Armatimonas rosea: one gene and its partner. The protein of the gene in region 1 interacts with the protein of each later gene in a pairwise test. Links are inferred from orthologs where the notes say so. Each region holds a gene or a part of one and is shown on either strand. Other genes may lie near its edges. The genes, in order: abc-f and HNQ39_RS15420.

The links.
Region 2: the proteins of abc-f (region 1) and HNQ39_RS15420 interact in binary tests that used the Escherichia coli proteins (3 or more experiments, as listed by UniProt). The link is inferred for Armatimonas rosea from one-to-one orthologs.

Annotation. Positions count from the first base shown.
Region 1 is NZ_JACHGW010000004.1:423,699-426,930, forward strand. The notes cover bases 163-3,081. They hold abc-f (ribosomal protection-like ABC-F family protein), read left to right. Parts: upstream 163-608; coding sequence 609-2,555; downstream 2,556-3,081. Other genes in these bases: HNQ39_RS21495 (heparinase II/III domain-containing protein), read right to left, coding at 163-335; HNQ39_RS21505 (DUF6785 family protein), read right to left, coding at 2,529-3,081. In the rest of the region: more of HNQ39_RS21495, read right to left, coding at 1-162; more of HNQ39_RS21505, read right to left, coding at 3,082-3,232. UniProt on the Escherichia coli protein: Genetic data indicate it may be involved in ribosome assembly or function.
Region 2 is NZ_JACHGW010000003.1:80,473-84,194, reverse strand. Bases 14-3,422 are described here. They hold HNQ39_RS15420 (2-oxoglutarate dehydrogenase E1 component), read left to right. Parts: upstream 14-378; coding sequence 379-3,222; downstream 3,223-3,422. Other genes in these bases: odhB (2-oxoglutarate dehydrogenase complex dihydrolipoyllysine-residue succinyltransferase), read left to right, coding at 3,224-3,422; HNQ39_RS15425 (O-antigen ligase family protein), read left to right, coding at 14-327. Outside these bases: more of HNQ39_RS15425, read left to right, coding at 1-13; more of odhB, read left to right, coding at 3,423-3,722. UniProt on the Escherichia coli protein: E1 component of the 2-oxoglutarate dehydrogenase (OGDH) complex which catalyzes the decarboxylation of 2-oxoglutarate, the first step in the conversion of 2-oxoglutarate to succinyl-CoA and CO(2).

The DNA of each region.
Region 1 (3,232 bases):
AACGCGCCAAAATCATTCTTGGGGAACGCATCGCTACAGTGCGGACAGCGCACCTTCCACGGCTCTTTAAGCGCGTCCATCTTCCACGTGTACATCGGCACGGACTTCTTGCAGCTCGGGCAGTAGCCATTGGACCAGACCATCCAGCTCCGCTTGATCGTGTTGCCAAAGAACAGCCCGTAGAGGTGCTCGTCGGTAAGCGAGCGCCACGGCTGCGCCGCCGCGACAATCTGGTCCCGAATTGCCTTGGCAAAGGGAAACTTCGCCGCATTGGCCTGTGCCCGCCGCACCAGCGCCGCTGGCAGAAAAACACTTCGCGTGCTTGCTTGCTTCATGCCGCATTTTACCTGGTCTTGTTTGCATCCCCCGGCGTGGCATCCCCCGGCTCGCACCGCTCGCCACCCCCTTCGCCATTTTCCTCCTTCGTCGGCGCGAAGGGGATTAAGGAAGCCCCCAACCCCCTTCGCCCCGCGGAACGCGGGTTTCAGGCGAAGGGGGTCGGCGGTGGTGCCGCCGGGGGGATGTCCGCCGGGGGATGCCACGCCGGGGATGTCCGATTTGCGAATCCCCCACCGTCGGGCGATAATGTTCGGGAGTTTTTTTGATTCATGAGCATTCTGACAGTCTCTAACCTCGCCAAGAGCTTTGGGGCGGACGTTCTTTTTTCGGACATTACGTTTAGCATCTCCGCGGGCCAGAAGCTGGGGCTCATCGGGCGCAACGGTGGGGGCAAGACGACCCTGCTCAAGATCCTCCTGGGGCAGGAGCTGGCCGATGCCAGCAGCAACGCACCGCCCAAGATCAACCTCGCCAATGGCCGGCGCATGGGCTACCTGCGCCAAGAGGCACCGGTCCATCCCGAGCGCACGATCGCCGAGGAGATCGAGGTCGCGCTGGAGCCCTACCGCGCAGTTCAGGCACGTATCTCCGAGGCAGAGCACGCCATGAGCGCCGCCACCGACGACGAGACCCTCAGCAAGGCGCTGGAAGACTACACCGAGGCGCTCGATGAGTTCGAGTCCCGCGGCGGCTGGGAGATCGAGTCCACCAAAGACGCCACCCTCATGCGGCTGGGCTTTGGGCCGGAGACCCTTGAAAAACAAGTCGGCTCCTGCTCCGGCGGCGAGCAGACCCGCCTCGCACTGGCAAAGCTCGTGCTCACGCGCCCCGACCTGCTGATCCTCGACGAGCCCACCAACCACCTGGATATCAACGCGGTCGAGTGGCTGGAGGGCTTCCTGAAAGAGTACACAGGTGCCGTGATCCTCGTCAGCCACGATAGATATTTCTTGGATGCCGTGGTGGACAGTATCGCCGAGCTGGAGTTCCAGAAGCTGACGATCTACAAGGGCAACTACTCCCACTTCCGGCGGCAGAAAGAGGAGCGGCTCCAGCGCCAGCAGGACCTCTACGACCAGCAGCAAAAAGAGATCGCCCGTCTGAATGACCTGATTAAGCGCAACATGGGCGCCAATGCCACCATGAGCAATATCCGCCACAAGACCCAAGGCAGGATCGAGCGCATGGAGAAAGTCGATGCCGTGCGCCACGACACGACACGGGTCAAGGCCAGAATCGACGATAAAAACGCGGGGCGGATCGGGCGCGAGGTGCTGAATCTCTCGGGAGTCGCCAAGGCCTATGGCGAGCGCACCCTCTTCTCGGACCTGAACGCGCTGGTCGAGCGCGGCGACCGGGTCGGCTTTGTCGGGCCCAACGGCGCAGGGAAGACCACCCTGGTAAAGCTGCTTCTCGGGGAGGAAGAGCCGACCGCGGGAAGCATTCAGTGGGGACACAATGTCCGCATGGCCTACTTCTCCCAGCACGCCACCGATGCCCTGGATGTCGAGAAGACCGTCCTCGATACCCTGCGCGACGAGGCCCCGGCCTGGAATGAGACCCAGCTTCGGAGCTATTTAGCGCGGTTTCTGTTCACCGGCGACGATGTCTATAAAAAAGTGGTGATGCTCTCCGGCGGCGAGAAGAACAAGCTGGCGCTGGCGTGCATGCTGCTAGAGCCGTGTAACCTGCTAATCCTCGACGAGCCCACGAACCACCTGGATATCGAGTCCTGCGAGACCCTCGGCCAGATGCTCACCGACTACAACGGGACACTCTTCTTGGTCAGCCACGACCGCTACCTGCTCAATGCGGTCACCAATAAAACCCTCGGCCTCACCGGCAAGGGCAGCGCCGAGCTGATCGAGGGTAACTACGCTGCTTGGCGTGAGCTACAAAACCCCACCCCAGCACCCACCGCCAAAAACGCCCCCCTTCGCGAAGCCGGAGGGGGTGGCGAGCCCCAGCGAGCCGGGGGAGGCAAAAATGCGGCGGGAGGAAATAACAAAGCCCGCGCCAAGACCCAAGCAGCCCTCGAAAAGGCCGAAGCCGAGATCGCGAGTCTGGAAGCACGGCTCGCAGAGCTAGAAGCCAGCCTTGCATCGGGCAAGGGCGATATGGTCGCGCTCGCCACCGAGCACACCCAGACCCAGGAGCAGCTCACCGCCACCCTCACGGAGTGGGAGCGCTTAAGTGAGGAACTGGTAGATAGGTAGGTTGAAGACCCGCCCAAAGAGCGTCCAGAAGGTCTGAATCCCGATATCGCCCAGGGTCAGCCCGACAAAGAACCCGAGGGCGGTCTTGTGCGCGACACTCCCGCCGTAGCGCAGGGCGAGGGTCTTGGCGAGCCAGGCAAAGAGAGTCGGGAGGAAGAACGCGTTCATGGTCAGGGTGGTACCGAGGATATAGCCGACCGGATGCAGCGGAAAGCCCATAAAGCGCACCCGCAGAAACCCCAGCAAGGCCACGAAGAGCGCCCCAAAGGCCATCCCACCGAGCCCCGCGCGATCAAAGCCCGGTGCCCGGCTGGCGAGCTGGTGCATCTCCTTCATCCCAATCTGGGTCTTGGTGACCACATAGACATTGCTCTTTGCCGTGGCCGCCCCCAGCTCGTAGAAGTGCGGCAGGGAGAAGAGCCAGCCAAAGGCCAGCGCGGTGAGCGAGAACACCCCGACCGCACGGAGCAAGAGCCGCGGCGAGACCCCCTGCGCATCCGTGAGCTTGAGCGCCTCCATGAGATACGGCAGAGACTGGCCCCGGATGTCGATGTGCACCAAGTCGCTCAATCCTAGGGCGGCAAGGCTCCGTGGCTCCAGCCGCGGTGCCCCGGAGAGCTCGAAGGCGACACGGCCCGGTGTCCAGGTAAGCGGCGCGAAGGTCCAGACGCCCCCCG
Region 2 (3,722 bases), on another replicon or contig:
CAGCAGCTCATCGCGGTCTCCGAGGGGCCGGCGGGGAAGTACCGCGCCATCAGCGAGATCACCGAGCTCGCTCCGGCCTACGCCTACGCCGCTCTGGGAGACTGGGGCAAGTGCGCCGATATTATTGTCGCCCACTCCTACACGGAACCAATCTACCAGCTCCAGGCATACAATGTCGTGGAGACCGATCCGGCCAAAGCCTTGGAGCGGGGGCGCACGCGGCACGCCAGCTTGCTCGCCCTTTTTGAGACCGCGATGAGCCATCTTCCCGAGCGCAGCCAAGAAAAAACAGAAACTCTGGCACGCTTAGAGAAGTTCTTCCCTTGACCTGTATCTATCGAGAACATCGACGCGGTACAATAATAAATCGGTAAACGAATGAAGACACTGCTGGATTTCCATGGCCCCAACGCCGGGTACGCCCTTGATCTGTACGAACAATATCAGCGCGACCCTGCCTCCGTCGATGCAGAGACACGCGCTTTCTTTAGCCAGGGTTTCTCCCCGGATAGCCCCCCGAGTGCGCCACCAAGCACGGGGAGCCCCGCCCCCGAGCCCCTGACTGCCAACCAGGTCGAGGTGATCGTCCGGGTGGGTAGGATCGCACGGCTCGTCCGAGAGATGGGCCACTCCGAAGCGACCCTCGACCCGCTCGGCATCCACCCTCCCCCCGGCGACCCCGAGCTCTCCCTGAGCTACCACGGGCTCACCGAGGCCGATATCGCGTCCCTACCGGCCAGCGTGGTCGGTGGTCCTTGTGCGGAGGGCGCGGCCAACGCGCTCGAAGCGCTCAACCGGCTCCGGGCAGTCTACTCCGGCACGGTGGGCTACGAAGACGACCACATCCAGATCCCGGAGGAGCGCAACTGGTTCCGCGAGGCGGTCGAGAGCCAGCGCTACTTTGCGACCATCACCGACGAGGACCGTAAGACGCTTCTGGAGCAGCTCACGGCGGTCGATAGCTTCGAGCAGTTTCTGGAGCGCGTCCAGCCCTACAAGGGACAGAAGCGCTTCTCCATCGAGGGGATCGACATGCTGGTTCCCGTGCTCAACACCCTCATCCACGAGGCCGCGAAGGCGGGAACCCGTGAGCTGGTGATGGGCATGGCGCACCGCGGGCGTCTCAATGTCCTCACCCATGTGCTGGGCAAGCCCTACGCCCAGATCCTGGCCGAGTTCCCCACCGACCCCCGCGCCATCGATGCGCTCGAGGGCTCCGGCGGCGAGACCCATGCCTACACGGGCGATGTGAAGTACCACAAGGGCTTCCGGCTGACCTACAAGAACGGCGGCTCGGTCTCGATGCCCGTGACACTGGCTCCCAACCCCAGCCACCTGGAGTTTGTCAACCCCGCCGTGGTCGGGCGGGCGCGTGCGGCGCAAGAGAGCCGCGACAGTGCCGGTCAGCCCAAGCGCGATATCCTGGCATCGCTTGCCGTACAGGTCCATGGCGATGCGGCCTTCCCCGGCCAGGGCGTGGTCGCCGAGACCCTGAACCTCTCCCAGCTCTCGGGCTACCGGGTGGGGGGGACGATCCATATCATCGCCAACAACCAGATCGGCTTCACCACCAACCCCACCGATGGCCGCTCGACCATGTACGCCAGCGACCTGGCCAAGGGCTTTGAGATCCCCATTATCCACGTGAACGCCGACGATCCCGAGGCGTGTCTGGCGGTGACCCGACTGGCCGTGGCGTACCGGCAGAAGTTCGGAAAAGACTTCCTGATCGACCTGGTCGGCTACCGGCGGCTCGGGCATAACGAGCAGGAAGAGCCCGCCTTCACCCAGCCCCGGATGTACGAGAAGATTCGCTCGTTCTCGCGCCTCTACGCCAAGTGGGGCCAGGAGCTGGTGAAGCGTGGTCTGCTCACCGAGGCGGAGGTCAAGGCGCTCAGCGATGCGGCGTGGCAGCGGCTGGAAGAGGCCAAGGCGATCGCGCTGGAGACCGGCTACCCCAAGCACGAGGACCACCCCCACACCGAGGGCGATCCCTGGCAGGTGGCCACGGCGGTTCCCGCCGAGCGCCTCGCCGCAACCAATGCCTTCCTGAATGCGGTCCCCGAGAGCTTCACGATCGACAGCAAGCTGGAGAAGGCATTTTTGGGCGGCCGGCGCACGGCCCTGGATGGCGAGCGTAAGATTGTCTGGGCCCACGCCGAGGCGCTGGCCTACGCATCAATTCTGGAAGAAGGCACGCCGATCCGCCTGACCGGCCAGGACACGCAGCGCGGTACCTTCACCCAGCGCCAGCTTGTCTGGCACGATATCCAAAGCGGCAAGACCTACTGCGCCCACCAGCACCTTCCCGGCGCGACAGCATCCCTGGCGGTCTACAACTCACCCCTCTCTGAGACCGCGGCACTGGGCTTTGAGTACGGCTACTCCGTGCACGCCGAGGGGACCCTCGTGCTCTGGGAGGCGCAGTTTGGCGACTTTGTCAATGGCGCGCAGGTGATTATCGACCAGTTCATTGTCAGCGGCAAGGCCAAGTGGGAACAAAACCCGACCGTGGTCCTGCTCCTGCCCCACGGCTACGAAGGCGCCGGCCCCGAGCACTCATCGGCGCGCCTGGAGCGCTTCCTGCTCCAGTGTGCGGGCGACAACCTGCGGGTGGCGAACTGCTCGACCGCCGCGCAGTACTTCCACCTGCTCCGCCGCCAGGCCGCGACCCTCAAGACCGACCCGCGCCCCCTCGTGGTGATGACCCCCAAGAGCCTCCTGCGCCACGCCCGCGCCGCCGCGACCGTCACCGAGCTTGCCGAGGGCGGCTTCCAGGCGGTCCTCGACGATACCCGGGACCCAGGGCGCAAGAAAAACGTGACACGCCTGGTGCTCTGCTCAGGGAAGGTCTACTACGACCTGGTCTATGGTGCGGCCCCGCAGTACACCGAGCGGCCGGACTATCTCGCGGCGGAGGGCGTGGCGATTGCCCGTGTGGAGCAGCTCTACCCCTTCCCCAGCGAAGACCTAGAGGCACTTGTCGCCAGCTACCCGTCGGTGCAGGAAGTGGTCTGGCTGCAAGAGGAGCCGCAGAACATGGGCGCCTGGACCTTTGTCGCGCCTCGCCTGGAGAAGCTCCTGGGCTTCAAGCCACGCTACATCGGGCGGCCTGAGGAAGCGAGCCCCGCCGAGGGCTCCCAGACCACCCACAACACCGAACAGCACCGGATCGCCACTGAGGCGTTCCTCAATGTCCCTGCAAGAAAGAGAGCAAAGTAGAATGCCGCTTGAAATAGTGGTCCCCCAGATGGGCGAGTCTATCGTCGAGGCGACGGTGGCACAGTGGCTGAAGAAGCCGGGTGAGGCCGTGAAGGCGCGCGAGGCACTGGTTGAGCTGGAGACGGATAAAGTCAACCAGGTGATCGAGGCCGACGCCGACGGGGTCCTGACCCAGATCCTCGCCGAGGTCGGAGCCACGGTCGCCGTGGGCCAAGCAATCGGCGTTCTGGAAGCCGGCGCGACCGCCGCCCCCGCCCCCACAAGTGGGGGAGCCTCAGCCGTAGCTAGCCCTGCTCCTCCAAGTGCGGGAGCAGACGCCACACCGGTTGCGGCAGCGATGGCAGCGGCCAACAATGTCCCCCTCGACGGTGTCGCAGGCACTGGCCCTGCAGGCAAGATTGGCAAGGCCGATGTCGAGGCGAAGATTGCGACGCCCAAGGCAGTCGCGCCGCCCGTTGCCGCTCCCGCTCCAGCTCCCCCGTCGGACGGGGGCGGGGGGG